DNA from 2 places in the Terrisporobacter glycolicus ATCC 14880 genome. Region 2 is predicted to be linked to the other one. Evidence: riboswitches for the same ligand, from Rfam matches in the RefSeq annotation. Region 2 holds a riboswitch; the other holds the start of a gene.
The links. Region 2 has a riboswitch for thiamine pyrophosphate ahead of TEGL_RS16910 (MTH1187 family thiamine-binding protein). Riboswitches for the same ligand answer to the same signal wherever they lie in the genome.
Positions count from the first base shown of each region.

Region 1: another riboswitch for thiamine pyrophosphate. It lies ahead of thiD (bifunctional hydroxymethylpyrimidine kinase/phosphomethylpyrimidine kinase); the one in region 2 lies ahead of TEGL_RS16910 (MTH1187 family thiamine-binding protein).

Region 1 covers NZ_CP117523.1:1,862,377-1,866,581, forward strand. Annotated here, with positions in the region: gene TEGL_RS09255 (NUDIX hydrolase) at 1-282, shown strand, start outside; gene TEGL_RS09260 (flavodoxin domain-containing protein) at 344-859, shown strand; gene TEGL_RS09265 (ferredoxin) at 943-1,131, shown strand; gene TEGL_RS09270 (GIY-YIG nuclease family protein) at 1,242-1,547, shown strand; TPP riboswitch at 1,586-1,680, shown strand; gene thiD (bifunctional hydroxymethylpyrimidine kinase/phosphomethylpyrimidine kinase) at 1,787-2,581, shown strand; gene thiM (hydroxyethylthiazole kinase) at 2,597-3,400, shown strand; gene tenA (thiaminase II) at 3,417-4,079, shown strand; gene thiT (energy-coupled thiamine transporter ThiT) at 4,079-4,205, shown strand, end outside.
Region 2 covers NZ_CP117523.1:3,458,722-3,462,926, reverse strand. Annotated here, with positions in the region: gene TEGL_RS16925 (ABC transporter ATP-binding protein) at 1-117, opposite strand, end outside; gene TEGL_RS16920 (ABC transporter substrate-binding protein) at 98-1,108, opposite strand; gene TEGL_RS16915 (ABC transporter permease) at 1,110-1,886, opposite strand; gene TEGL_RS16910 (MTH1187 family thiamine-binding protein) at 1,858-2,148, opposite strand; TPP riboswitch at 2,254-2,350, opposite strand; gene ggt (gamma-glutamyltransferase) at 2,486-4,099, shown strand.

The DNA of each region.
Region 1 (4,205 bases), 1.6 Mb from region 2:
GAAGAGACAGGTTTAGATGTAATCGAAATAAATAAAGATCTTAGTTGTAACCAAGTATATTTATCACCAGGAATGACAGATGAATCTGCAGCCTTTGTTTATTGTATATGTGAAGGTGAGATAAGCAGTGAGTTTTTAGAAGATGATGAAGATATCGAAGCAGTTTTAGTTTCAAAGGAAGAAGCAAAAGAAATAATAAAAAATAATCATACTTCTTTAGATATTAGAGTCTATTTGGCTTTACAGTCATTTTCAATTTTAGGAGAAAAAATGTTTTTATAATTCATTAAAGAATTCATAATCCCTCCATATTTTTAATATATAAAAATATGGAGGGATTATTGTGCCTTATGATAAAAAAATAGCCATTGTGTATAAAACTAAATATGGATGTACTATGAAATATGCTGGATGGTTAGCCATAAAACTAAATGCAGATTTGTACGAAATATCTGACGTTGGAAGATGGGATTTATTAAAATATAAAACAATTATATTTGGTAGCCCCATATATAATTCTAAAATATGTTTGGCAGACTATATAGAAGAAAAGTATCAGATTTTGAAAAATAAAAATATAGTTTTATTTTGTGTTAGTATGAATATGCAAAGTAGGGAAGATATAGTTGAACATAATTTTGAAGATGAAGAAATTAAAAAACAAATGAAGTTCTTTTTCTTGCAAGGTTGTATTGATTTTAATGATTTAACAAGAATAGATAAAACAAAATTCAAAAAGAGCATAAATAAAAATCAATCTTTTGAAATGATAAAATTAGAAAAATATAGGTGTATTGATAGAAGTAATAAACGAACTATAATGCCAATAATTAATTATGTTTTAGACAAAACATACTAGAAATACATACAGTCTAATGTATTATTTTATTATAAACTGATAATAATATATACGATATTGAAATTTATATTTGGAGGTAAGAAATGAAAGCATATGTAGATAAAGACTTATGTATAGGATGTGGTGTTTGTCCATCTGTATGTCCAGAAGTATTTGAAATGGGTGATGATGGTTTATCTCATGTAATAGTGGATACTGTTCCATCAGGTTCAGAAGATGATGCTAAGGATGCAGAAGAAAGCTGTCCAGTAGATGCAATAAAAGTTGAATAGTACTTATTTAAGAGTTATCAAATTTTGATAACTCTTTTTTAGTTAAAAATTTTGTTTTCTACAGTGCTTATAGGGTATAATAAAAAGTATAAAAATACTGGGGGAGATTTATGTGCTATACATATATAATTAAATGCAAAAATAATACTCTATATACAGGTTATACTACAGATATAATAAGGCGTATGGAAGAACATAAGCAAGGTATTAATTCTAAATACACTAGAGCTAATGGTTTTGATAAATTAGAGATATTTTTTGAAATTGATAATAAAAGCCAAGCTATGAAATTAGAATATTATATTAAAAAATTAAGCAAATCTAAAAAAATATGGATAATAAATAATCCGGAATTGTTTATAGATGAAGTTAAAGATAAATTTTCAATAAGAATAGGAAAAATAAATAAAAGTTGACAATTTTTATAAAAGTATTATAATGAAGTTGAAAGTAAATAAATTGCTAGGGGCGCCATTGGCTGAGAGGTTTATACCAACCCTTGTACCTGATCTGGATAATGCCAGCGTAGGAAAGCACCATGAATTTTATAACCATACAAGGGTTTTAAATTTGTTTATATTATGCTATGCCTACGGGTATAGCATTTTTTTATGCTCAGAAATTATATAACATTGAAAATAGAGGGAGTAAAGATATGAAAAATTACAAAATACCAACTTTAACAATTGCAGGCTCAGACTCATCTGGAGGGGCAGGAATACAAGCAGACTTAAAAACATTTTCAGCTATAGGAACCTATGGAATGAGTGTAATTACAGCTATTACAGCTCAAAATACACAAGGGGTTTTTTATGTAGAAGAACTTAGCTCAAAAATAATTAAGGAACAAATAAAAGCTGTATGTGAAGATATACAACCAAAAGCAATAAAGGTAGGGATGGTATCTTCTCCAGAAATAATTAAAGATATAGTTGAATCATTAGAAAAATATCCTTGTAAATATTTAGTTGTGGATCCGGTTATGATCTCTAAAAGTGGATATTCACTTCTTAAACCAGAAGCTAAAGATAATTTAATTAAATATCTTATACCTAAGGCATATATAGTAACACCAAATATTCCTGAAGCTGAGGAAATAAGCAATATAAAAATAAATACAGTTGAAGATATGAAAAAAGTAGGTAAAGCAATTCTTGATCTAGGATCTAAATTTGTGCTTATGAAAGGTGGTCATTTAGATGGAGATTGTGTAGATGTATTAATGGGAGAAGACACTTTTGAGGTTTATAAATGCGAAAGAATTAATAAGAAAAATACTCATGGAACTGGGTGTACTATATCTTCTGCTATTACATCTCACTTAGCATTAGGATATGACATCAAAGAATCAGTAAAACTTAGTAAAGAATATATTACAGAAGCCATAAAGCATAGCTTTGATATAGGTCAAGGAGTAGGACCGGTACATCATTTTTATAAATTTGATTAAACATAGGGGGATATTATGTATAAATTATTAAAAAAAGTTAAGGAAATAAATCCACTTGTATTACACTATACAAATAATGTTACTATAACAGATTGTGCTAATACAACACTAGCTATAGGGGCAAGTCCACTAATGAGTTTTTCTTATGAAGAAGTGGATGACATAGTTAAAGTTTCTAGCAGTGTAGTTATTAATATTGGAACTATGAATAGTGAACTACTAGATTTATATGTATTAGCTGGAAAAACTGCAAATAAGTACAATAAGCCAGTTATATTAGATCCAGTAGGAGTATTTGCTACAAAGGCAAGAACCGATTTAACTAATAAATTATTAAATGAAGTTAAATTTGATGTAATAAGAGGCAATATATCGGAAATTCAGTTTATAGGTGGATTAGATGTTAAAGGGAAAGGTGTAGATTCTTTTGATGATGGAAGTGATGCATCATTTATTGTTAAAGAGGTGGCTAAAAAACTTGAGTGCGTTGTTGTTGCTTCAGGAAAGACTGATGTAATCAGTGATGGAGATAAAATTTATAAAATAAGTAATGGAACACCAAAACTTAAATTTATAACAGGTACAGGTTGTATGAGTACATCTTTAATAGGAAGTTTTTTACCATGTGCAGAAGAGAAAATAGATGCTGCAGTAATGGGAACTTTAGTAATGTCTCTTTGTGGAGAGTTAGCTAATAGAGAAAATCCATCAATAGGAAGCTTTAAAACAAGACTATTTGATGAAATGTTTATTTTGAATGAAGATACTTGCAATAAATATGGAAAAATTGAGTTAGCACAACTTAAATTTTCATTATAGCAGAAAGGGGGACGCTATGTTATTATCAGATTATTTATTTAATGAAAGTAAGAAAATATGGGATGAATATTTAAAACATCCTTTTATAGTAGAAATGGGAGAAGGAACTTTAGACAAAGAAAAATTTAGAGACTATTTAGTTCAAGATTATTTATATCTTCTAGACTATGCTAAAGTTTATTCCATGGGATTTATAAAAAGCAATGACGTAAAGCATATGAAGTTTTTTAAAGATAGTGTAAATGGAATTATGGAAGATGAAAGTGCTACACATATAGCTTATTTAAAAGAGCTAGGTGAAGATATTAAAACACTTCAAAGACATAATATAAAATGGGAAAATGAAAACTATACTAATTTTATGAAAAGCATAGCATTAACAGGAGATATTCAAGATTTAATAATAGCAGTACTTCCATGTGCGTGGAGTTATTATTATATAGCTAAAGAAATGAAAGAAATATATAAGGACAATTTAGAAAATAATTATTACGCTGCATGGATAGAGTCATATTCTTGTGAAGAATATAGAATGTGTGCCAATGAAAATATAGATTTGGCAAACGAACTTTGTAAAAATATAGACGATAATAAAAGAGAAAAACTAAAAGATATTTTTATAAAAGGTAGCTTATATGAAATGGCATTTTGGGATATGGCTTACAAGGAGATGAGGTAATGATAAATACATTTATATTAGGTTTATGTTTAATACCTGTAATATATTATATATCTAAACTTAAGGACTTTAAATTAAATACAAAAACAATGGTGATAATAGCTTTGTTTGCAGGTGTTCACTTTG
Region 2 (4,205 bases):
GGAAACAATCTCTTCATCATAAACATGTAAATCAATATCTTTTAAAATAAGCTTATCTTTGTATTTTTTTGATAAATTACTAATAATAATTTTTTTATTAGTTTGGTAAGAATTCATTTGTATATGCATCACTTGCTTTCATATCCTTGTTTATTAATTTATATTCTTTCATGAAATCAGTGTAATTATTCCAAACACTATCTTTCATTTCGCCCCATTTAGAAGCGTCATCTATATATTTATCAGCTAAATACTTTTGACTTTCAATAGCTAAGTCTTCGTTTATTTCAGGAGCATGTTTTAATAATATTTTTGCACTTTCTTCAGGATTTTTAACACAATCTTGGTATCCTTTGCTTGTTGCAGCTAAAAACTTCTTAGCAAGGTCTGGATTTTCATTTATTATTTTTTCACTAGTTATTAAAAGAGGAGTATAGTAGTCTAATCTTTTGTCTAAATCCTTAGTAGCTACAAAGTTTATATCTTCCCCACGAAGCTTTGCCTCTACACCTGTCCAACCTTCGAAAATATTAGCTATATCTATGTCACCTTTAGTAGCTGTGAAGAAATCATCTTTTCCTATATCTACTATTTTGATTTTGCTAAAATCAGCACCGTTGTTAGTCATAATTGCATTTAAAGTAGCTTTTTCTGATTCTGATCCCCATCCACCGTAAGTTTTGTTTTCAAAATCTTTTACAGTTTTAATTTTTTTGTTTGCTGGAGATGCAAACCCAGAAGTATTGTGTTGAATAATTGTAGCTATAGATTTTATTGGAAGTGGGTCTTCACTAGTTTTTGCATAAGTAACATCTTCTTGATAACTTACACCAAAATCAGCTTTTCCTGTGGCAACTATAGTAGTAGCAGTACCATCAGATGGTTGAATTATTTCCACATCTAAACCTTGTTCTTTGTAATATCCTTTATCTAAAGCAACATATAATCCTGTATGGTTAGTATTTGGAGTCCAGTCAAGAACTACAGTAACCTTTTGTAAATCTGAGTTTCCTTCTTTTTTTTCAGTACTTTTCTTTGAGCAACCTGTCACTAAACCTATAGTAAGTAGTGCAGCTGTCATTAATGATATGCTTTTTTTAAACTTCATTTTATTCTCCTTTGTACTTGTGTTTTAATATTATTTTCTTCAAAATATTTATACCCATTACAAATATTAAACTAAAGATTATTACTAAAATTGTAGATGCAAATACTTTGTCCAAAGCATATGCACTTTTTGCTCTTACCATATAAACACCAAGCCCTACACTTCCACCAAGCCACTCAGCAACTGTTGCAGCAACAAAGGCATAAGTAGCTGAAATTTTTAAGCCTGTAAATAAGCTTTCCAAAGACATGGGAAGTTTTAAATGAATAAATGTATTTAGTTTGCTGGCATCCATAGTTTTGAATAAATTTATATAGTCTTTATCTATATTTTCCATACCATCCACAAAATTTATTAATATGGGGAAGAAACAAGTAGTCATTACCATGATTATTTTTGGTAATGAATCAAATCCAAACCATATTATAAGTAGTGGAGCTATGGTTATTGTTGGTATCATTTGAGATACTAGCATTATAGGATAGAAACATTTCTTTATAAATGGAACAAAGTCCATAATTGTACCTATTGCTAATGCCAATAATATGGAATAAATAAATCCTAAAACAGATTCATTTAAAGTAACTAAAGCATGCATTTGCAAGTTTGCAAAATCTGTGCTAAAAACTTTTATTATTTTGCTTGGTGCAGGCATAATATATTGAGGTATATCATTACTTACCACAATAAACTGCCATAATAATAAAATACTTACAAACGTTATAAGTGGATAAATATAATTTTTAATCTTATCTGTGATTTCTAAGTTTGTTCTCAATTGTTAGGCCTCCAGCTTTCTCGTCAACCCTAGCAACTGTGATGACTCTTTCACATCCTAGTTGAAAGGGTATTTTGTGCATTACTTTTATTAAATCAAAAACTTCATCAAATTCCCCTTCAAATGTTGTACTCATGGCACCGATTTCATACTTAAGACCACTTTCCTTTACTTTTTCGATGCAAGCATCTACTACTTTGTACATTTCCTCCTCACCTGTATAAGGTCTAAGAGGCATTACTGCCACGTCTGCTATAACCATTATTATTCCTCCTTTTTATAATTACATATATAAATACATAAAAAAATGCTATACCCGTAGGCATAGCATATATAATCAAATTTAATCCCTGATACTCTTTATGAGAAATAAAGTATATAGCTTTCCTACGCTGGTATTATCCAGATCAGGTACAAGGGTCGGCAAAACCTCTCAGCCAATAAAGGCACCCCTAGCAAATATTTACTTTTAACTTCATTATAGTTTATTTAAAAAGATTGTCAACAGTCAATTTAAGGATAAAACCATATAGTTCATTGTTATATAATATACAATATATATATGTAGTAAATTAATATTATAACTGGGGGGGAAAAATATGAATTTAACTTCAATTAATAATAAATATAATTCCATAAGAAATATAGTTTATGGAAAAAATGGAGCAGTGGCAACATCAACGCCAATTGCAGCTCAGGCTGGTTTGGAAATTTTGAAAAAGGGTGGCAATGCAGTAGATGCAGCCATAGCTACGGCAGCTTGTCTTACTGTTGTTGAGCCTACAGGATGTGGAATTGGTGGGGATGCTTATGCATTAGTATGGATAGAAGAAGAAAAGAAGCTTTATGGATTAAATTCCAGCGGATTTGCACCGGAGAAAATGAAGTTGGAAGAATATGAGGGGATGGAATCTATGCCTAAGTATGGATTTGGTGCTGTGACAGTTCCTGGAATACCTGCTGCATGGGGAGAACTTAATGAAAAATACGGAAAGTTAAGTTTATTAGAATGTTTGAAAAGTGCCATAGAATATGCTAGAAATGGCTATGCTGTGGGACAAACTGTATCAAATTTATGGCAGAAAGTTTATGATGAATACGAAGAAAACTTACAGGGGGAAGAGTATAAGTACTGGTTTGAAACTTTTGGTAAATTAGGAAGAGCTCCTAAGGCTGGAGAAATTTTCAGGTGTGAAGACATGGCAGAAACTCTTGAGGAAATAGGAAGAAGCAACGGTGAAAGTTTCTATAGAGGAAGTTTGGCAGATGAAATAGATGAGTTCTCTAGAAAGTACAATGGATTTATTAGAAAAAGTGATCTGGAGAAATTTTATCCTCAGTGGATGGAGCCAATTAGCACAGAGTACAAAGGATATGAGGTTTTTGAAATACCACCAAATGGTCATGGAATAACAGTGCTTATGGCTTTAAATATATTAAAGGGGCTTAATTTGCATAGTGATAAAGAACATGTAGATAATTACCATAAAATTATAGAAAGTTTAAAACTTGCCTTTGCTGATAGCAAAACTTATGTAACAGATATAAAAGAAATGGAAGTAAAGGTTGAAGAATTACTAAATGAAGATTATGCAAAGAAAAGAAGAAGCTTAATAGGAGATAAGGCTATTGAACCTATATGTGGAGATCCTTATTCACCAGGAACAGTATATTTGTGTAGCGGTGACAAAGATGGAAATATGGTGTCATACATACAAAGCAATTACACAGAATTTGGATCAGGATTAGTAGTTCCAAGTACAGGAATAGCCCTTCATAATAGGGGAAACAACTTTAGTTTAGATAAAAATCATGTTAATGTGGTAAAACCATTTAAAAAGCCATACCACACAATTATACCAGGATTTTTATGCAAGGATAATGAAGCTGTAGGGGCATTTGGTGTAATGGGTGCATTTATGCAACCTCAAGGACAGTTGCAAGTTCTTACTAATTTGATTGATTTTAATATGAATCCTCAAGAAGCATTAGATGCGCCTCGTTGGCAATGGATTAAAAACAAAGACATTGAAGTTGAAAGTGATATGAATGAAGCAATTGTACAAGGACTTATGGAAAAAGGTCATCATATTAAAGTTATGGAAGACTTCACAAATATGGGTAAGGGACAGATTATATTAAAAAATATTGAAGCTGGGTCTTATGTTTGCGCCACAGAAAAAAGATGTGATGGTCATGTGGCTATTTGGTAATTGTTTTGTGCTAAATTGTAAATAGAGTTACCTTATGATTTGGGTAGCTCTTTTTTATTACTAGGAATTTCATATTTGTCATAAAATCTAAAAATGTTATACTTAA